DNA from 3 places in the Cohnella yongneupensis genome. Region 3 is predicted to be linked to each of the others. Evidence: riboswitches for the same ligand, from Rfam matches in the RefSeq annotation. Region 3 holds a riboswitch; each other region holds the start of a gene.
The links. A riboswitch is a leader RNA that binds a small molecule or an ion and turns the genes downstream of it on or off. The one in region 3 is predicted to bind cyclic di-AMP.

Region 1 (7,293 bases), on a different contig from region 3:
AGTTCTACGCGGACGACGTACACGACTTCGCTTGGTCGGCATCGCCGGACTTCACGTACGTGGAAGACTCGTTCTCTTCTCCCGGCATTCCCGGCGTCCGGATCAAGCTCTACCTCGATCCGCTGCACGCCAAGCTGCAAGACCGTTACATGCATGCGGCCAAATCCGCGCTCGCCAAGCTTGGCGAGTGGTACGGGGAATATCCGTACGCCACGCTCTCGATCGTCATCCCTCCCGCAGCAGGCAACGGCGCGGGCGGAATGGAATACCCGACGCTAGTAACCGGCGCGGCCGCCAGCAGCGCTAACCCGGGCTACGATCTCGAACGCACGCTCGTTCACGAGATCGCGCATCAGTATTGGTACGGCTTGGTTGCCTCCAACGAGTTCGAGGAGGCTTGGCTGGACGAAGGCTTCACATCCTATACAGAGGATAAGCTAATGTCCGCCATCTACGGCATTGTCCCGAGTACGCCAATCGAAGCCAGCTATTTGACGGATCCGGAGCCGCTCAACCAGTCTTCTTGGAAGTTCCGCAACTCCGATCAGTACGCGGAAAACGTCTACTTGCGCGGCAAGCTGGTGCTAACCTCCTTGGAACGGCAAGTCGGCGACAAGACGATGGCGAAGATCATGCGCACCTATTATCAGAAATACCGATTCAAGCATCCCGCCTACACCGATTTCCAAAAAGTCGTCGAGACGGTCACGAAGACAAAGTGGGACACCTTCTTCCAATCGTACGTGCAGCGCGCAGAGATGAGCGATTTCGCCGTAGACGGGATATACGCCCGCAAGACTGGCGATACGTACGAGACTCGCGTCCAGTTACGCCGTTATGGCGGCAGCGCGCATCCGGTTAGCGTGTTTTTCCAATTCGATAACGGACAGACGATACGCAAAACATGGGACGGTGTACAGGATCACGTTCAAATTCAACTGAAATCCGCTTCCCCGTTGTCGTTCGCCGCCATCGATCCGTCCATGAACGTAGTGCTCGACAATCGCAGATATAACAACTACTTAAAGGCCGAAGTACCTAAACAGGACAGGACGCGGTGGTCGTCCGGCATTACGCAGCTGATCGAAGGAATATTCGGAACGATAGCCTGGTGAGGTGATGGGATCCATGAGAGCACGATTAAAAAAGGGATGGGACATGACCGTACGGCATAAGTATGTGTTGGTTCTCCTATTTCTGTACCGCCTGCTGTGGGGATTCTTCCTCTACCGGTTCGTCGACTCGGTCGTGACGCCGATATTGGCGCGTTACCCGAGCGATCATCCGAACGAGGACGCCGCCAAGCTGTTTCTCGTCGAAGCGCAGTTCCGCATCCTTAAGACTGATCTACTTAACGAAACATTGCTGCTGCTCGGCGCGTTGCTGCTCGTGCGCATGATTCTCACGCCGCTCTTGAACGCCGGCGTATACTACTCCTTCCACCATGCGGAGGATGGAGCAGGTACGCAGGTGCTGTCCGGCATGAGGCGGGCATGGAAACCGGTGACCGCGCTTTACTGGCTGGAGAACGGACTGTCCGCGCTCCCCGCCCTATGGCTGCTGCCGCTTGCCCGAGACCGCTTCTATTCCGACGATTCCGTATCGGATTGGATGCAAGGGTTGCTCCCTTACGCCGTCCTATGGCTCGCCTGGGGGTTCCTGCTCCACCTGCTGTTTCAGTTCATGCAGTTCGGAGCCGTATCCAAGGAAGGGGTATTGAAAGGCGGCGGACACGCGCTGCGCAAAGGGCTCCCGTTAATCGCCGTCACGCTCGTCATGGTCGGCATCGGGATCGCGGTGTCTTTGGCGGCATCGGCCGTCGCGCTTCTCTGGTCAGGGTTTCTCGCCGTCGCGCTGCATCAGGCCTTCCACTTCGTCCGTTCGCTTCTGACGCTGTGGACATCGGCTTCTCAATATCACGTCTGGCGCGAATCGTAAGTTGCCTCTTTGTCCCCTATTCGACATGATCTGCCCGGGACACTCCCCGGTTGCTCTCCATTTTGGAGGGCAGCCGGGGTTTGGCGTTATTATCGGCGAGTAAAAATGTGCGGAAAGGACGGTGTAAATCCCCAGTAAACTAATCAAGATTAATAAATTCTAATTTAGCATTTGCAGGAAATTCGTCAGAATCACCGAATATCTAAGGCTGTGTGTAAAAAATTTGCCGAGTCCCCGCGCACCGGGGAACGGGGGAACCATTTAGTACGGGTGAATTGGCTTCGCTTCGCAGGAGCCATAGGGAACCTTCAACCGAACCCTCCAGCTAACCTCGTAGGCATTGGAAGGAGTCACCAGCTTTGCGCAAGCTATCGGTCATTCTTTTTTCTCTTGCAATGCTCTTGCTTGTCCAAGTCGGAAGCGTGTTCGCGGATTCCAAGCTGGATAACGAGATCGACAAGCTGATCGGCGTCGATTACCACTACGGCGGTACGTCGACCAAAGGCTTCGATTGCTCCGGCTTCACGCAATACGTATACAAGCAACTGGGCATCGATCTCCTGAGATCCTCTAGAGATCAAGCAACGCAAGGAAAGAAAGTCTCCAAGGACAACTTGCGTCCGGGAGACCTCGTGTTCTTCAAAACGAACGGCAGAACAATATCTCATGTGGGCATTTACGTCGGCGATGGCAAGTTCGCTCATGCTTCCGTTAGAAGAGGCATTACGATCAGCAGCCTGTCCGAGAAAGCCTACAGAAACATATTCGTTACCGCCCGTCGCGTTATGGACACGGAAACTTATGAAGCATTGGCAACCGAGTACGATCCGGCGGACGACGAGTTAACCGGACCTGCAGATTCGGGCGCTACGGATGAACCGTTGGAATAAGCTTCGGCTATTCCATCACACGACAAAGCCCCGCCAAATGGCGGGGCTTTGTTTTTGCGTTTTGTGCGCGGTGCGCGGGCAGATTTGTGTGAATGCCAACGGGCATTTGTCGCTGCAACCTCGCCTCGCAACGCTACAGCGACGAAACTCTCTATCTCGACTCTGCAACCTTGCCTTGCAATGCTACAGCGAACATTCTCACCCTCGCGTCCCTGTAACCTTGCCTCGCAACGCTACAGCGAACAATCTCACCATCGCGACCCTGTAACCGTGCCTTGCAACGCTACAGCGACGAAATTCTCTATCGCGACCCTGTAACCGTGCCTCGCACCGCTACAGCGAACATTCTCTCTATCGCGACCCTGTAACCTTGCCTCGCAATGCTACAGCAAACAATCTCACCTTCGCGACCCTGTAACCGTGCCTTGCAACGCTACAGCGAACATTCTCACCATCGCGACCCTGTAACCTCGCCTCGCAACGCTACAGCGAACAATCTCACCTGCGCAACTCTGTAACCGTGCCCCGCACCGCTACAGCCGCATACGTCCTCCAACAAATCAAGCCTTCCCAGCCGGGACGGCAGCTTCCATCGGATACGGATGATCTTCCACCTGCGGAATTTTCTTCTTGATCAGCTTCTCGATGTCCTTCAAATACGGCAACTCCTCGTATTCGCAGAAGGAAATCGCGATCCCGCTCAGTCCGGCGCGGCCGGTACGGCCGATCCGATGCACGTAGGTTTCCGGCACGTTCGGAAGGTTATAGTTGATAACATGCGACAATTCGTCGATGTCGATCCCTCTGGCCGCGATGTCCGTCGCCACGAGCACGCGAGTCGCGCCGCTCTTGAAGTTGTTCAGCGCCGCCTGGCGAGCGTTCTGCGACTTATCGCCGTGAATCGCCTGCGCCGAAATTTGCGCCTTGCTCAATCCGCGTACGACGCGGTCGGCGCCATGCTTCGTGCGGGTGAACACAAGCGCGGACACGATCGACTTATCCTGCAGCAAATGAATGAGCAATTGCAGCTTGTTCGGCTTATCGACGAGATAGACCGATTGCGTAATGCGATCCGCCGTCGAGGACACCGGCGTAATCTCGATGCGCACCGGATTCACGAGCAACGATTTCACCATCTCCGCGATTTCCGGCGGCATCGTCGCCGAGAAAAACAACGTCTGACGCTTCGTCGGCAGCTTGGCGACGATTCTCTTCATATCGTGGGCGAAGCCCATGTCGAGCATCCGATCGGCTTCATCCAGGACAAGAATTTGTACGTGACGCAGATCGACGACGTTCTGGTTCATTAAGTCGATCAGTCTTCCCGGCGTCGCGATAACGATATCCGCGCCACGCCCGAGCGATTCCTCCTGGCCTTTCTGCGATACGCCGCCAACGATGACCGCGCTGCGCAGCTTCGTGAATTTACCGTACGCCCGGATGTTGTCGTCAATTTGAATCGCGAGCTCACGCGTCGGCGTGAGGATCAATGCGCGAATCGGACGCCGCTGCCCCTGTTGCCCAGCCGGTTGCTCGCTTAAAAGTTGTATGATCGGAAGCGCGAATGCAGCCGTTTTTCCCGTCCCCGTCTGCGCGCAGCCGAACAAGTCTCTTCCCGCCAACACCGGCGGAATCGCTTGCTCCTGGATCGGCGTCGGCTTTACGTAGTTTTCTTGCGCTAATGCCTTCAGTATCGAAGGCACGATGTTCAAATCTTGGAATGTCATAAGATCTCCTTCTCGTTATCGTTCGTCTAACCCGATTCTACGATCATACCCGTCCGCAGGATAACCTGCAACTCATCCCGCTACCGCGTTGATCCAAGTCAGTTGTTTACGCCCGCGATTAGCGCTTTGTATTTCTCGTGCTCGACCGCCCATAAATCCATGCGCGATTCGATCGTTCTTCCGTCCAGAAGCGCCTCGATAACGTCCAGACAAACGTGCCACCCGGCAAGGTCTTTAGGCGTATGATCCGTTATTTTGCCGATCTTCTCGATTAGCAGCATTCGACAGCCGCCGGGCTCCGAGCTCAACTCGAACCGAACGCTATCTTCGCCCCACGTATAGGAAAGAACGGAATTAGATACCACCTCTATAATCCGCATATCTATGAACGTGCCGTTGCGCATATCGAATTTAATGATGCCGCCTTCCCGAAGGTCCTCGACGCTTAATTCGGAGAACCATTGCGATAGCTTGTCATTGTGCGTCAACCATGACCACGCTTGTTCGACCTCATGCTTCAGATGACGTTCGAAACGCGCTATGTATTCGCCGCCGGCTTTCTCTAATGAAGCCAAAGCTTGCATGCTATCTCTCCTCTAATGAATGCGTCAGACGTGCGCGTCCGGAAATTTATCGGCTACCAAGTTCAAAATAACGTTATCCGTTCTCGCCGTGAACGTCCATTCGGCCACGGTATAACCGCCTGGCTCTCCCCTTCCGCTATTATCGTTATCTCTACTATAGCATGCCCTTTAGTCTCTCATTATTTACCTTCTCATAGACGGCTACGCTCAGTATACTTTCAGCCAATTATCATATTCGTTTAAGGAATGGGCTCTATAATGAATTCGTAACCGGGAAATATCCGACTCTGTTACACTCTACTTGCACGGAAACGATTCAAGGAGGCTCACACGCCAATGAAAAAGGACAAATGGCTGAAATGGAAAATAGGCGCAGTCGCTTCCGTCGGCGTTGCCCTCTTGTTTCATGAGGTCAGATCAAGCGTCGCCTTCGAGCAAGCGACCGCCTCATCCTTGAACGATTCGGTGCCCGTCGCCGTCCAACAACAGCCGCAGCAACTTCCGGCACCCGATCAACTCGATCGCACGGACCGTAGTCAGACGAATAACGGCACGTTCGAGAATAGACACAATCGCTCCGAATTCAGACCGCAAACGAGAACAAGACGTTCTTAACCCACTCCGACGCGAAATAGGTGCATGAATAATGCCAAATCCCGTTCAGTCGATTACGTTCCAAGCCATGAATACGCATATAGATCTTATGTTCGTAGCCGAACCGACGGCCGTCGCCCCTATAGAACGGTTCGCTGTCGATTCGTTCCGCGCCGCCGAAGAGAGGTTCAGCCGGTTCATCTCGGGCAGCGAGCTCAGCCAACTGAACCGCGTAGCCGGAGCGCGTTGCCTGGTGTCCGAGCCGATGATAGAAGTGCTCCTGCTTACGGAAGGTTATCGGCAAATAACCGACGGCGCTTTTAACCCGTTAATCTTGCAGGCCCTTGAGCATCTAGGTTACCGTGAAACATTTGACCTCGTTAAACAACGTGCGGAATACCCTGTGCAGCCGGAAGAGATTAGCGTCGTTAATCTAGCGGAGCTACTTATAGACCCTTCGATGAAATCCATCAAACTCCCTCCGCAGTCCAAGCTCGATCTAGGCGGCATCGTCAAAAGCTGGACCGTCGACCGACTCGCTAGCGACCTTAGAAGTCTGTTCGGCGTTCAACAAGCGTTCGTTAACGCAGGCGGAGACCTTACGGCGTGGGGAGGATCGTTCACAAGCGGAGATCCGTGGGTCATCGGAATCGAAGATCCTTGGGACACGCAAGTCGATATTGGCATCCTGACGTTAACCGACGGTGCCGTTGCGACTTCCAGCAAGCTAGGCCGACAGTGGTCGACGAGCCAAGGAATGATGCACCATCTCATCGATCCCGTCCGCATGCTTCCGAGCCATAGCGATGTCGTCCAATGTACGGTCATCGGTCCCAATGTCATGGACTGCGAAGTATGGTCGAAAACGATTTGCATACGAGGCTTCGAGGTCGGACTGGCTTTATTCGAACAGAACACGCTGGGCTACGAGGCGCTGCTTTTCACATCCGACCGCCGGGTTCATTACTATGGTAGCGAGAGTTCGCTTGGTCAAACGTGGCACGGTATTCCGATCGACCAATGCCGGTTCCGGCCGGCGATTATATAAATGAAATAAGTAGGTGAAGCCGTTGATCGATCTATTCGTGGATTTACCGACTTGGCCTATGATCCGCTCGCTCGGGATCGCGTCGTATCTCATGCTGGGCATCGGCATTTGCCTAGGCATCCTATATAGCTGGCCTAACCAACTCCCCAAGAGAAAGCTGTTCCGCTATAAGCTGCATACGTTCTTCACCGTCGGCGGAACGGCCGTCGGCATGCTTCATGGCGTCATTACGGTCATCGACACTTATATGCCGTTCGATTGGAGCGAGGTTCTCGTTCCTTTTACCGCGAAACACGAACCCCTATTGAACGGATTAGGGACGTTAACCGTCTATGGTCTGCTGATCTTGATCTTCACTTCGGATATTCGCAACAAGTTGAAAAAGAAGCTATGGTACGCCATCCACCTGTTCTCCTATCCGATTTTCGCGATGGCGTTCGTCCATGGTTATTTTATCGGAACAGACACTTCGAACGAAGCCATCCGATGGACGTACTTCGCGACTCTGATTG
Region 2 (7,293 bases), on a different contig from region 3:
CCAAGGCGCGGCACGTCGAGGTGCAAATTTTCGGCAACCGGTTCGGGGAAGTGGTGGCGCTCGGAGAACGGGATTGCTCCATTCAACGCCGGAACCAGAAAGTCATAGAAGAGACGCCGGCGCCGAATTTGCCTGCAGATGCGCGGGCGAGCATGTTGGATTCGGCGCGCAGGCTGGCGGCGGAAGTCGGTTACCGCAGCGCGGGGACGGTCGAATATTTGTACGACCCGGAAACTTGCGAGTACTACTTCCTCGAAGTAAACACCCGGCTGCAGGTCGAGCACGGCGTGACCGAAGAGGTGCTTGGGCTCGACCTCGTCGAGTGGATGGTTCGCGAGGCGGCTGACGAGATGACGGGGCTTGCCGATCGCGTGCCGCAGCCAAGCGGACATAGCATTCAGGCCCGGATCTATGCGGAAGATTGCCTGCAAGGGTTCCGCCCGAGCGCGGGACAGATGGATCAAGCGAAGTTCTCTTCGGATGCCCGCAACGAGACGTGGGTGCGGGACGGCATGACCGTGACGACGCTCTACGACCCTATGCTCGCGAAAATTATCGTGAAGGGCGTAGATCGCGAGGATGCGATTCGCAAGCTGGCCGCCGCGTTGTCGGACACGCGATTCTATGGGATTACGACGAACTTGCAATATTTGCAGGCGCTCCTCGCTAGCGAGGATTGCGTAAGCGGCAACGTCTACACGCAGCTGCTGGGCGGATTCGAGCCGGAAGAGCGCGCGCTCGAAGTGCTCGACGGCGGCGTTCAGACGACGGTTCAGGATTATCCGGGCCGCGTCGGTTATTGGGACGTCGGCGTTCCGCCGTGCGGACCGATGGACCCGCTATCGTTCCGGATCGGCAACAAGCTGCTCGGCAACGCGGACGATGCCGCAGGTCTCGAGATGACGTTGCGGGGAGGTTCGTTTCGGCTACGCAGCGACATGACGTTCTGCGTCACCGGCGCCGACATGCAGCCGACGCTCGACGATGAACCCGTTCACATGTACCGAGCGATCCGCGCTCGCCGTGGGCAAGTGCTTACGTTCGGCGAGGCGAAGGAAGGAATGCGCACGTACTTGCTTATCGGCGGCGGATTAGACATGCCGCGCATTCTGGGCAGCGCTTCGACTTTCACGCTCGGCAATTTCGGCGGTCACGGCGGACGCGCGATTCGGACCGGCGACGTGCTGAACGTGAACGCGAGCTCCGTCGACGGCGTTCCGGGCGTAGTTGACCCTGTCTCGGACTCGGATGAACTCGCCTACGCGGATCGCCCTCTAATGACTAAAGCGTGGACGATAGGCGTTATTCCAGGACCTCATTGCACGGAAGAATTTCTGCGGCCGGGTTATTTGGCTCAGCTGACGGAAACGGCCTGGGAGGTTCATTACAACAGCTCGCGCACGGGCGTCCGGCTGATCGGACCCGCGCCTCTCTGGACCAGAGAGGACGGAGGCGAAGCGGGCCTTCATCCTTCTAACATTCACGATAACGCCTATGCGGTCGGCACGCTCGATCTCACCGGCGACATGCCGATATTGCTTGGTCCGGACGGTCCGAGTCTAGGCGGCTTCGTCTGCCCGGTGACGACGGCGACCGCCGAGCTATGGAAGCTCGGTCAGTTGCACCCAGGAGACACCGTGCGCTTCCGGTTGCTGACGCTGCAAGAGGCCGAAGCGTTGCGTTCGGCGCAGGAGCTTAACCTGCATGCGATTGGCGAAGGCGAGCGGGAAGCGTTCGAGCCTGTCGTGTTGCCGCCATCGGCGGCGTCCGACTTCCGAACCGATTACCCGATTTTGCATCGCGACGTTTCCGAAAGCCGCCGGTATCCGCTGACGATCCGTTGCTGCGGCGATCAATATTTGCTCGTCGAATACGGAGAGCTCGAACTGGACTTGGCGCTTCGCTTCCAAGCGAACGCCTTAATGCAGGCGATCAAAGCCAGCGACGCGATTCCGGTCATCGATCTGACGCCGGGAATCCGCTCTTTGCAAGTGCATATCGATCCTTCGCGAATTACGGCTATGGAAGCATGCAAGCGCATCGTAGAGATCGACCAAGCGCTGCCTCCGTTGCATTCGATTCGCGTGCCTTCGCGGATCGTCCGCCTGCCGCTGTCTTGGGACGACCCGGCTACGCGGGTAGCGATCGACCGTTACCAGCAGAACGTACGCCCCGATGCGCCTTGGTGTCCGAGCAACATCGAGTTTATCCGGCGGGTGAACGGGCTGGACAGCATCGAGGAAGTGCAACGCATCGTGTTCGAAGCGAATTACCTCGTGCTCGGACTTGGCGACGTCTATCTCGGCGCGCCGGTCGCGACGCCGACCGATCCGCGTCATCGGCTCGTGACGACGAAGTACAACCCGGCGCGCACTTGGACCCCGGAGAACGCCGTCGGTATAGGCGGAGCGTACATGTGCGTTTACGGCATGGAAGGGCCTGGCGGATATCAATTCGTCGGACGCACGGTACAAATGTGGAATAAGTTGCGCCCGACGGCGAGCTTTAAGCCGGGCCAGCCGTGGCTGCTACGTTTCTTCGATCAAATTCAATTTTATCCGGTCAGCGCCGAGGAGCTGCTCGTCTTGCGCGAAGATTTCCTGCGCGGCCGGTTCGAAGCGGATATTACGGAAACCGAGTTCGACTTCGGCGAGTACTTGGCGTACCTCGACTCGATCAAGGAGAGCGCGGACGCTTTCAAGCATAAGCAGCAGACGGCTTTCCAGGCGGAGCGGGAGAGCTGGAAGCGGCTTGGTCTCGCCGAGTATGTCTCCGAGCAAGAGACGGCGAAGCCTACCGAAGAGAACGTTCTGCCGGAAGGCGCCGTCGCCGTACGGACGCCGATGCCGGGCAGCGTATGGAAAGTGCTCGTGACGCCGGGACAGGAAGTGAAGAAAGGCGACACGCTCATCATCCAAGAGAGCATGAAGATGGAGTTCGCCCAGCAAGCTCCCTCGGACGGAATCATCGGCTCGCTCTTCGTTACGCCAGGGGATCCGGTGCATTCGGGGCAGCTTATCGCCAGTATTATGAAGTAAAGGACGAGGAGGAGACTTATGGACGCGGCCAAAACACCTCAAGCGCTCAAGATAAATGAGCTTAGGGAGCGTTATCGGAGCGGCGAGACGACACCGGCAGAGGTCGTGGGGGAGATTATCCTTCGCGCGAAGCAGGATCAAGAAATGAATATATGGATCACTCCGCCGGAGTGGTCTCGGATCGAGCCTTTTCTCCTTCGGTTGAACGGAATCGATCCGGCGCAAGCGCCGCTGTGGGGCATTCCGTTCGCGATCAAAGACAATATCGATTGGTCCGGCGCGCCGACGACGGCGGGTTGTCCGGCGTACGCCTACCAGCCCTCCGAGGATGCCGCGGTCGTTGCCCGGCTCATCGAAGCGGGAGCGATTCCGCTAGGCAAGACGAACCTCGACCAATTCGCCACGGGGCTCGTCGGGACGCGAAGTCCATACGGCGAGACGCATAACGCGCTTAGGCCAGAACTCATTAGCGGCGGCTCGAGCAGCGGCTCGGCGGTCGCGGTAGCTCGCGGTCACGCGGCATTCTCCCTTGGCACCGATACGGCGGGCTCGGGGCGCGTTCCGGCACACCTGAACCGGCTCGTCGGCTATAAGCCGAGCCTTGGCGCGTGGCCGGTGCGAGGCGTCGTGCCTGCGTGCGAGAGCTTGGACTGCGTCACGGTATTCGCGTGGGATGCTGCCGATGCGTTCGAGGTCGACCGTGTCGTTCGCGGTCCTCACGAGAGCGACCCTTGGTCCCGACCGCTGCCCTCGCCGACCGCCGCGCTGCCATCGCGCATCTGCGTGCCGACCGCGGGCACGCTGGGGTTCTACGGCCCTTACGCGGCCGAATACGAGCAGGCTTGGCAGGCTGCGGTCGCGACGCTGCGGACGCTGGACATTCCCGTCGAGGAAGTCGACGTCGCGATGTACGGCGAAGCTGCATCCGTTCTGTACGAAGGTCCGTGGGTAGCGGAGCGATGGGCGGGTCTCGGCGCGTTCGTCGAGGCGAATCCGGGAGCATCGCTTCCCGTGACCGAACGCATTCTTAGAACGGGAGCCGACCCCAAGCATTCGGCCGCGTCGTTGTTCCAAGCGATGCACAAGCTGCAAGCTTACAAGCTCGAAGCGCGCATGCGGCTGAAGGACGCGGTGCTCGTCATGCCGACGGCCGGCGGCACTTGGACGCGCGAGCAAGTACGGCAAGACCCCATTGCGACGAACCGCGACATGGGAAGGTATACAAACCACTGCAACCTGCTGGATCTATGCGCGATCGCGATTCCGGCGGGTGATGCGGCGGCGGAGTTACCGTTCGGCATCACGCTATTCGCTACGGCGGAGCGGGAAGATCTGATCCGCGGCTGCGCGCAAGCCGTGGCGCAGACCCAAGCGCGGATCGCAAATCCGCTGTCCCCGATACGCCAATAAACTTCCAGGAGGAATGCCCATGTCAACTTCGGACACTACGTTAGTGGCGGTATGCGGCTTGCATATGCGCGGATTCCCGCTCGAGAAACAGCTGCTGGAACGCGGAGGGACGTTCGTGCGAGAGTCGACGACGGCCGCCAAGTATCGCTTGCTCAAGCTGCCGACGACGCCGGCGAAGCCGGGATTAATCAAGCTCACCAATGGCGGCGCGCCAATCGCATTGGAACTGTGGGAGCTGCCGTTGACGGCGTTCGGCTCGTTCGTCGCCTTGATTCCGAGTCCGCTCGGAATCGGCAAGGTCGAGCTAGCGGACGGTACGGAAGTGCCTGGCTTCATATGCGAAGGCTACGCATCCGAATGGGCAGGCGCGGAAGATATTACGAGCCTCGGAAGCTGGAGAAACCTAAATAAGTGAATAACAAATTTTCCCATGTATATCGTCAAATATAACCGGCGTAGCCAGCGAATAATAAGCCCTGATACGGGAAGGGCTTATTATTCGCTTTTTCAAGCGGCAGATCAACCGCAAGCGGTAATTCGATGAATGAGGCATGGTGGAGATGCTGCGCGACGGGTAGGCGAAGTGTATGCGCATTCATGACGCAAATATGGCGATTACGCCGGAATCGGACGGAAAATCGAGATTTACAGATCGGAGCGAGAGGAATATGATCATTCCATCAACTTCATAATAAAAGCATACGCTGAGTCCTTGAAGTCTAAGGAACGGGGGAACCAATCTGCGACGGGCTTTCCGCTCGCCGCGCGGGGTGAATCGATGAACGCGTCATTAGACCGTTATCGTAGGGCGACTCTACACGCCCGAATCCGTCAGCTAACCTCGTAAGCGTCTTAGAGGAGACACAACTTCGGCACGATTACCGGCCGCAGGGGAAACCTCTGCGGTTTTTTTTGTTGTGTCATCGTATCGACTTCATAACTTTAGACTTGGCGGTGTAAGGCATGCATTCCATTAAAAGATTGTTGATCGGGCGACCCCTTAAATCGAACGAATTAGGGGAGCAAAAGCTGATCAAGACGAAGGCGCTGGCCATCTTATCCTCGGACGCCTTGTCGTCGGTTGCTTACGGTCCGGAGCAGATCCTGCTTGTCCTGGTCACGATCAGCGCTGCCGCAATGTGGTATTCGGTTCCGATCGCGATCGGCGTATTGATCCTGTTGCTGGCGTTAATTTTATCTTATCGGCAAGTTATTTTCGCCTATCCTCACGGGGGCGGGGCGTACGTCGTATCGAAGGAAAATTTAGGGTTATCGGCTGGACTAGTATCGGGCGGTTCATTGCTCGTCGACTATATTCTGACCGTAGCGGTAAGCGTATCGGCCGGCACGGACGCCATAACGTCGGCTTTCCCGAGTCTTCATCCCTACACGGTCATTATCGCGGTCATATTCGTTGTTTTCATTACGATATTGAATTTGCGCGGGCTTACGGAATCGGCCTCGATACTCGCGTATCCGGTTTACTTGTTCGTGCTAGCGCTGTTCATCCTGATCGGCGTAGGGATCTACAAGATCGCTACGGGCGACGTGTCGACGGAGCTGCATACTTCGGTCGGCACGCCGGTTGCGGGCATCTCCTTGTTCTTGCTCTTGAAGGCGTTCGCCTCGGGTAGCTCGGCGCTTACCGGGGTCGAAGCGATCTCGAACGCCATTCCGAACTTCAAATCGCCTGCGCCCAACAACGCGGCGAAGACATTGATCGCGATGGGCGTGTTGCTCGCGATCTTATTCTCCGGCATCGTGATGCTGGCGTATTACTACGGCGTAACGCCGAAGCACGACGTAACGGTCGTCTCCCAGATCGCCGAGCACACGTTCGGACGGCACTTTATGTACTTCTTCATTCAAGGCACGACGGCATTGATCTTGATTCTCGCGGCGAATACCGGCTATTCGGCTTACCCGCTCTTGGCCGTCAATCTGGCGAAAGATAAGTTCATTCCGCGCATGTTCACGATCAGGGGCGACCGGTTGGGTTATTCGAACGGAATAATTAGCCTAGGCTTTCTGTCGATCATCCTAATCATTGCTTTTAAGGGTCAAACCGAGCAGCTTATCCCGCTATATGCCGTCGGCGTATTCATTCCGTTCACGCTCGCGCAAGTGGGCATGATCGTGAAATGGGTTCGTCAGAAGCCGAGCGGCTGGATTCCGAAGCTCATCATTAATACGATCGGCGCGATCATTTGCTTTACCGTCACGATGATGTTCTTCGTTACGAAGTTCAGCCAAGTGTGGCCGGTTCTCGTGTTCATGCCGATGATCATCTTTATTTTCCAACGGATCAAAAAGCATTACGAAGCCGTAGGCGAACAACTGCGGTTGGCCACTTGCGAGCCGACCGTGCCGATCAAAGGCAACGTCATCATCGTACCGGTATCCGGAATTACGCACGTCGTCGAGCATTCGGTTAACTATGCGCAATCGCTTAACGCGGATCAAATTATCGCGGTCTACATCCCGTTCGAACGGGAAGACGAGGCGCTGTTCGAGGAAAAATGGAGCAAGTGGCGGCCGGACATCCGATTGGTGACGCTGCACTCCCACTACCGGAGCATTATTCAGCCGCTTAGCAAGTTCATCGATACGGTACAGCGCAAGGCGAGCGAGTCGAACTACCAGGTGACGGTCATCATCCCTCAGTTCATCCCGAAGAAGGGCTGGCATAACATCCTGCACAACCAGACCAGCTTCATGATTCGCGCGCATCTGCTCTACCGCAAAGACGTAATCGTCACGACGGTCCCTTACCACTTGAAGAAATAGAGCCTTTCTAGCCCGGCTGAAGTGCACCCCTTATAGTGGACATTGTATAAAACACCCT
Region 3 (7,293 bases):
TCGCCGAGCTCCTTGCTGATGACGTACGCGTTCTCGTTGCCGTCCATCTTCGTGATCGCGTCGTATTTGCTCGCTTGCTTGTTGCGCTCGCGCTCGAATACGCTTTCCGATACGTCCTCGGCGGACTTCTTCAATCCTTTGATATATTCGATCGCTTTAGGTCCGGTTACCATGCCGCCGAAGATCGCGGACAGCAAGGAGTTCGCTCCGAGACGGTTCGCGCCGTGGTATTGGTACTCGCACTCTCCGCAAGCGAACAAGCCCGGGATGTTCGTCATTTGGTTGTAATCGACCCATAGTCCGCCCATCGAGTAGTGAACCGCCGGGAAAATTTGCATCGGAATTTTGCGCGGGTCGTCGCCCATGAACTTCTCGTAAATCTCGATAATGCCGCCGAGTTTAACGTCGAGCTCCTTCGGATCTTTATGCGACAAATCGAGATACACTCTGTTCTCGCCGTTGATGCCGAGCTTTTGGTTGACGCATACGTCGAAAATTTCGCGAGTCGCGATATCCCGAGGCACGAGGTTACCGTACGCCGGATATTTCTCCTCGAGGAAGTACCAAGGCTTGCCGTCCTTGTACGTCCAAATCCGTCCGCCTTCGCCGCGGGCGGATTCGCTCATGAGGCGGTTCTTATCGTCGCCCGGAATAGCCGTCGGGTGAATTTGGATGAACTCGCCGTTCGCGTAGTATACACCTTGCTGATACACCGCGCTGGCCGCGGTACCCGTATTGATAACCGAGTTCGTCGTTTTGCCGAAAATAATGCCGGGACCGCCGGTCGCGAGAATAACCGCGTCGCCGCGGAATGTGACCGACTCCATCGTGCGCAAGTCTTGCGCCGAGATGCCGCGGCAAATGCCGTCGTCGTCCACTACCGCTCCCGTGAACTCCCAGTGCTCGTACTTTTGCACGAGTCCGGCCGCTTCCCAGCGGCGAACTTGCTCGTCCAACGCGTACAGGAGCTGCTGGCCCGTCGTCGCGCCCGCGAACGCCGTGCGGTGGTATTGCGTTCCGCCGAACCGGCGGAAGTCAAGCAAGCCTTCCGGCGTACGGCTGAACATAACGCCCATCCGGTCCATCAAGTGAATGATGCCGGGCGCCGCTTCGCACATCGCTTTAACCGGCGGCTGGTTGGCGAGGAAGTCGCCTCCATAAACCGTATCGTCGAAGTGCTCCCACGGGGAGTCGCCTTCGCCCTTCGTATTGACTGCTCCGTTAATGCCGCCTTGCGCGCATACGGAGTGCGATCTTTTGACCGGAACGAGCGAGAACAGATCGACCCGTACGCCCGCTTCAGCCGCTTTTATCGTTGCCATAAGGCCGGCCAGTCCGCCGCCTACAACTATGACTTTACCTGTAGCCATTACGTCTTCTTCCTCCCTAAAAAAAAGTTCTGCCTCAGCAAAACTGGGTGCGATTGCCTAAGCTTAACCTGCCGTTACGGAAGCGATCGACGCAGCGGCATCGAACTCGTCGCCGCGGAACGCGATCAGCGACAGCAAGAATAACACGGACACGATAACGAAGATGCCCATGCAAATGTTCGCGGACACTTTTTGCGCGCGCGGACCGATCGTGATTCCCCAACTGACGAGGAATGCCCAGATGCCGTTGGCGAAGTGGAACGTAGCCGCAAGGACAGCAATGATATAGATCGTGAACACGGCCGGATTGCTGACGATATCGTGCATATGCGAGCCGAGTTGTTCATACGTCGTGTTGCCGAACGTAACTTGCAAGCGCGTCTCGTAGACATGCCAAGCGACGAAGATGAACGTGATTACTCCGGTAACGCGTTGCAACGCGAACGCCCAGTTCCGGGAGTAGCTGAAGCGGCCGACGTTAAGGTTGGATTGGAACGCCATGTACAACCCGTAAACGCCGTGGAACAAAATCGGCAACCAAATAAAGAACAGCTCTAGGAACGGTAACAACGGAAGCCCGTGCAAAAAGTCGATGCTGTCCGCGAATCCCTCGGTTCCGCCTTCGTATGCGGAGTAGTTCGTCAATGCGTGCTCGACCAAGAACAGGCCTAGCGGAATGACACCGAGCAAAGAGTGAAGCTTGCGCGGTAAGTAAGAATTCCCTTTCATGTCCGTATGTGTTCTCCTTTCGTAACCGTGCGATTGTCGCTGTGGACGCTCTTAGACATTGCCTTCAATGCCATTCGCCACCATCAGTCACCGCTTTATAGGTTACTCTATTTTCGCTTATAATGGAACTGCATATTTCTTATTATAACTTATAACGATTATGCATATGGTACCTTTATTCGACAATGAAGGAGTCGTCCGACATGCTTGATGACATGCGCGCGTTCGCCACGATCGTGGAGCAGACGAGCCTGAACAAAGCGGCAGAGCGGCTGAACGTCTCTCAGCCCGCGCTATCCCGGCGAATCGCCAAGCTGGAATCGGAGCTGGAAGTGACCCTGTTCCGCCGCATCGGCAAACGCCTTGAGCTCACCGCGGCCGGACAACTGACTTATGAATTCGCATTGGAGCTTCGCCGGTTCCACAGCAATTACTTGCAAAAGCTGAACGCTTTCAAGTCCGAGGAAGCGCCGGTCGCCACGATCGGAGCTAGCCTAACGACGCTGCAGACGACGTTGCCTGAGCTTATCCAAGCGATGACGGAGAAACATCCTCAGCTCGAGATCAAAGCGGTCACCGGCAAAGCGCACGAAATCGCGACGCTAGTGAAGGAGCGTAAAGTCGACTTCGGTCTCGTCGCGTCCGCCGTCGATGCCGATCCCGCCATTACAAGTTTACCCTTATTTGACGATCACCTCATACTCGTCCTTCCCCGAACGCACTATATATTAGAGAGAACGCAGCTGGCGATGTCCGATCTGAACGGATTGCCCATGATTTTGTTCGCGCCGGGCACCTGGTACCGCACGCACACGGACGAGCTGTTCCGTAAATACAATCTGAAGCCGGACGTTCGCATGGAAATCGATTCGTTCGAAGCCATCATCCGGTTGTTATCCGCGTGCCGGGCCGGGACGCTTTTGCCCAAATCGTATATGCGCGAGCAGCTACTCGCAGACAACGACCTGTACCTGGTCCGCATTCCGGAACTGGAAGAGACGAAGCGGACGATATCGATCATTCACGGGGATCCGGCATGGCTTGCGCCTTCGACCCGCTATTTGATCGACGAGATGACCGCTTATTTCAGCCGTCGGACGAACACTCCGTAAATGCAGTCCCGGCGCGGGTTTGAGGGCGATTGCCGGGATTTTCCGGTTCCAACGATCTGCCTGCTGTGTTAACCTCTACAAGACGTATAAACGGTTGCCGCCAATCTTGGAAGATAGCGGCATAACGTTTGTATCTAAGCCATTCAGAGTGGAACCGTGTAACAATCGTTCCCTATGAATGGACAACCAAATCTGGCCTAAACCATTTGGTGCGGGGGAAAATACTTAACGTGCGCATAGGCGCGGATGGCTCGGCCATCGTCCAACGCCGACTGCACTCGGGGTGAATCGAAACGTACTTAGCGACGGAGACGTCGCTCGTCCGATCGTAGGGTTGTACTCCCAATCCGAACCCGACAGCTAACCTCGCCGGCCCCATTTTATTAGGAGGCAAGTATACTTATGAACCGAAAACTGAAGAATCTCGGCACGCGCACGGCATCGCTCGTCTTGGGCGGCGCTCTGCTCATTCCTGCATTAACCGCCCATGCGGCAACGACTCACATCGCTACGGACACGACGACGTTCTGGAAGCTATCCCAATATTACGGCATTCCGACGCAGCTTCTGCTGGACGCCAATCCGAACGTGGACCCGACGAACATCTACGCGGGCTTGCGGCTTTCGATTCCGACGACCAACACGGTCACGGCGAAGTCGACCGAGCAACCGTCGGTTACGGCGCAATCGATCACCACGAATGCAGGGGTTTCGCTCGCATACTCCAAAGTGCTCGATATCAAAGCAACGGCGTACTCGTCGGCTCCGGAAGAAAACGGCCCCTGGGGCGCCGTCGACTACTTCGGCAACGCGCTGAAGCTGGGTACGATCGCCGTCGATCCGAGCGTAATCCCGTTCGGAACGAAGCTGTACATTACGGGCTACGACTTCAACGGCTTGCCGGTCGGCGGCATGGTCGGAACGGCGACCGACAAAGGCTCGGCCATCAAAGGTAAACGCGTCGATATTTTCATTCCCGGCACCCCGGCGTTCGTCTCCGAATTCGGCATTCAGAACGTGAAAGTGTACATTTTGAAATAAGTTACTCGATAGCTCCTTCGGGCAGATGCAACATCTGCTTGAGGGAGTTATCGCGTTTTACCGGCAATCCGAGCAGCTCCGACAAGGAGACCGGCTCGTAGTCATGCTCCCTCAGCCAATCGATAATCCGAGGCAGCGCTTTGACCGTACCGGCGAGACTTTGCCCTTCCCCGCCTCCCGCATGCATAAGAATGACCGATCCCGGCCTGACCGACTTCGTCACGTTGCGGAACACTTCATTCTCAGTCAATTGCCGCCAATCCGCGGAATCCACGTCCCAATTGACGACCGTATACCCTTGCGTTTTCGCCCACTCCAGCTGTTCCGGCATAATTTCCCCGTACGGCGGGCGGACAAGCTTCGGCTTGTAACCGATAATACCCGCGATGACCGTCTCCGCGCGCGTAATCTGCCGCTTCACGTCCTCGACCGGCAGCTTGGAGAAATCCGGATGGCTGTAGGAATGGTTGCCTACGTCATGCCCTTCGCGCTTAATGCGCCTAAGCAGATCCGGATGTTTCATGCTGCGCGTCCCCATAGCGAAAAAAGTAGCCGTCACGTGCTTTTTCTTTAATACGTCGAGAACTTGACCCGTAAATCTAGGATCCGGCACGTCATCGAACGTTAGCGCCACTTTCCTAGACTCGCGCGAAGCGGATAAGACGAATACCCCTTCGAATTTGCGTTCCAAATCCGTCCACTGTATGCCGGGCGGTACGGCTCCGGCCGAACGAGCCGACCCCATCAAACATAAAAGGGTGACGGCGCCCCCCAGCACCATCACCGCGATTCGATAACGCCAACCTGCCATTGTGCCACCCTCCCAGGACCGATCGTCTACCTTATATCCTGAGCAAGTGGGAACTTTTTCATACTTACGGCTGCAAATCGATTATTTGTTGAGCGAGTGCTGGAACTGCTCAATTTGCTCGTTCGTCCCGATGACGACCATGACGTCCTTCTCGGCAAGCACATCGTTGGCTGCCGGCGCGATGATGATACCCTTCGGTTTGTTAATCGCCACGATGCTGCAACCGAACCGTCCTCTCGGATTGACGTCTTCGAGCGATTGTCCCGATAGGCATTGCGGAACCGCGAGCTCCGCGATCGTATACTGCTTTGAAAGCTCGATGTAATCGAGCAGATTCGGCGAGACGAGCTGGTGCGCGACGCGAATGCCCATATCGCGCTCGGGATAAATAATGCGGTCGACGCCCATGCGCTCCAACACGCGGCCGTGCAACTCGGACACCGCCTTCGCCACTACTTTCTTCACGCCGAGCTCCTGCAACAGGATCGTCGCTAAAATGCTAGCCTCGACATCGTCTCCGATCGCGACGACGCCGCAATCGAAGTTGCGCGCGCCGATCGATCGTAGCACTTCTTCTTCCGTCGCATCCGCTACTATCGCATGCGTAAATATTTTGGACAACTCCTGTACTTTTTCCTCGTCGCGGTCGACGCCGAGCACTTCGTGGCCCAATCGGATAAGCTCTTGGCCGATGCTCGAGCCGAAACGGCCTAATCCGATAATGATGAATTGATTCGCCTTCATGTTGTCCTGCTCTCCTACCCGATTATGATTTTGCCTTCCGCTTCGCGGTAAAGCTTGCGTTCTTGTTTAGGTCCTAGCGCGTAGGTTAGCGTTAACGGACCTAGACGTCCGATGAACATCATGACGATGATAATGATTTTACCCGCAATCGTAAGCTGCGTAGTCAGCCCCATCGTTAAGCCGACCGTACCGAAAGCCGATGTCACCTCGAACAAAATCATGAGGAAGGGATGATCCTCGGTCGTCGCCAAAATCATCGTTGCGATCGTGACGAGCACGAAAGCGAACAGCGTAACGGTAAGCGCCTTGTACACCCGCTCCTGCGCGAGACGGTATCGGAACAGAACTACGTCGTCCTTGCCCCGGATCATGGCCACGACGGCGCCGATGAGCGCGGTGAACGTCGTCGTCTTGATGCCGCCTCCCGTCGAGCCGGGAGATGCACCGATAAACATGAGGATGACGATAAAAAATTGCGTCGCTTGCCGCAGTCCCGCCAAATCGACCGTATTAACACCGGCGGTTCGCGGCGACACGGACTGCGTGAACGAGGCCAACAGCTTCTCTCCGAAGCCCAAATGCGCCATCGTTGCCTGGTTCGTATACTCGAAAATAAAGATGACGACGGCCCCGGCGACGATAAGTATGCCCGACATGCTAAGCACGACTTTAGAGTGCAAGCTCAGCCTCCGTCTTAGCTTTCGCATTTCCACTAAATCCGCCAATACGACGAAGCCTAGACCGCCGAGAATAATAAGCAGCATCGTCACGATGTTAACGAGCGGATCGCCGACGTAATCGACCAAGCTACGGTAATTGCCCATAATATCGAATCCTGCGTTATTGAAGAACGAGACGCCGTGGAAGACGCCCTTAAAGATGGCCTCTCCGACCGGCATATCGTATGCGAAGCGAATCGCGAACAACAACGATCCTGCCGTCTCGATGGCAAGCGCATAGACGACGACTTTACGTACCAAACGCACGATGCCTTCTATGCTCGTCTGGTTCAACGCCTCTTGAAGCACGAGGCGCTCGCGCAGCGAAATCCGTCGTTTGAGGACGATCGCGAACAACGTCGACATCGTCATGAAGCCTAGGCCGCCGATCTGGATGAGCAATAAAATAATAACTTGTCCGGCTGTAGTCCAATACGTCCCCGTATCCACGACTACGAGTCCCGTCACACAAGTAGCCGACGTCGCGGTGAACAGCGCGTCGAGAAATTTGGGCTGATGTTCCGCAACGTGAGCGAACGGCAGCATAAGGAGTCCCGCGCCGATAAAGATGATTGCTAAAAACCCCGCAACGAGAATACGCGGCGGCGAGCCCATAAATTTACGCAACGCGTCTCGCATCATAAGCCCTCTCCCTATCCGATTAACCGATTATGATTTTACCTTCCGCATGCCGATAGCGGGCGCGTTCCAACTTCGGCGCCAGGGCGTAGGTCAGCGTCAGCGGCCCGAGCCGCCCGATGAACATG

Region 1: it holds a riboswitch for cyclic di-AMP, as region 3 does, so the genes downstream of both, ACFPQ4_RS06265 (C40 family peptidase) here and ACFPQ4_RS03595 (3D domain-containing protein) in region 3, are expected to answer to the same signal.
Region 2: it holds a riboswitch for cyclic di-AMP, as region 3 does, so the genes downstream of both, ACFPQ4_RS05325 (APC family permease) here and ACFPQ4_RS03595 (3D domain-containing protein) in region 3, are expected to answer to the same signal.

The regions. Positions count from the first base shown of each region.
Region 1 is NZ_JBHSNC010000019.1:54,433-61,725, reverse strand. It holds gene ACFPQ4_RS06275 (M1 family metallopeptidase) at 1-1,115, shown strand, start outside; gene ACFPQ4_RS06270 (hypothetical protein) at 1,129-1,938, shown strand; cyclic di-AMP (ydaO/yuaA leader) riboswitch at 2,153-2,293, shown strand; gene ACFPQ4_RS06265 (C40 family peptidase) at 2,298-2,828, shown strand; gene ACFPQ4_RS06260 (DEAD/DEAH box helicase) at 3,389-4,555, opposite strand; gene ACFPQ4_RS06255 (SRPBCC family protein) at 4,654-5,139, opposite strand; gene ACFPQ4_RS06250 (hypothetical protein) at 5,476-5,754, shown strand; gene ACFPQ4_RS06245 (FAD:protein FMN transferase) at 5,786-6,781, shown strand; gene ACFPQ4_RS06240 (ferric reductase) at 6,795-7,293, shown strand, end outside.
Region 2 is NZ_JBHSNC010000013.1:69,527-76,819, forward strand. It holds gene uca (urea carboxylase) at 1-3,038, shown strand, start outside; gene ACFPQ4_RS05315 (allophanate hydrolase) at 3,057-4,448, shown strand; gene ACFPQ4_RS05320 (allophanate hydrolase-related protein) at 4,468-4,863, shown strand; cyclic di-AMP (ydaO/yuaA leader) riboswitch at 5,141-5,313, shown strand; gene ACFPQ4_RS05325 (APC family permease) at 5,412-7,235, shown strand.
Region 3 is NZ_JBHSNC010000010.1:169,785-177,077, forward strand. It holds gene sdhA (succinate dehydrogenase flavoprotein subunit) at 1-1,370, opposite strand, end outside; gene ACFPQ4_RS03585 (succinate dehydrogenase cytochrome b558 subunit) at 1,434-2,099, opposite strand; gene ACFPQ4_RS03590 (LysR family transcriptional regulator) at 2,303-3,211, shown strand; cyclic di-AMP (ydaO/yuaA leader) riboswitch at 3,396-3,603, shown strand; gene ACFPQ4_RS03595 (3D domain-containing protein) at 3,614-4,252, shown strand; gene ACFPQ4_RS03600 (polysaccharide deacetylase family protein) at 4,254-5,063, opposite strand; gene ACFPQ4_RS03605 (potassium channel family protein) at 5,145-5,807, opposite strand; gene ACFPQ4_RS03610 (TrkH family potassium uptake protein) at 5,822-7,165, opposite strand; gene ACFPQ4_RS03615 (TrkH family potassium uptake protein) at 7,188-7,293, opposite strand, start outside.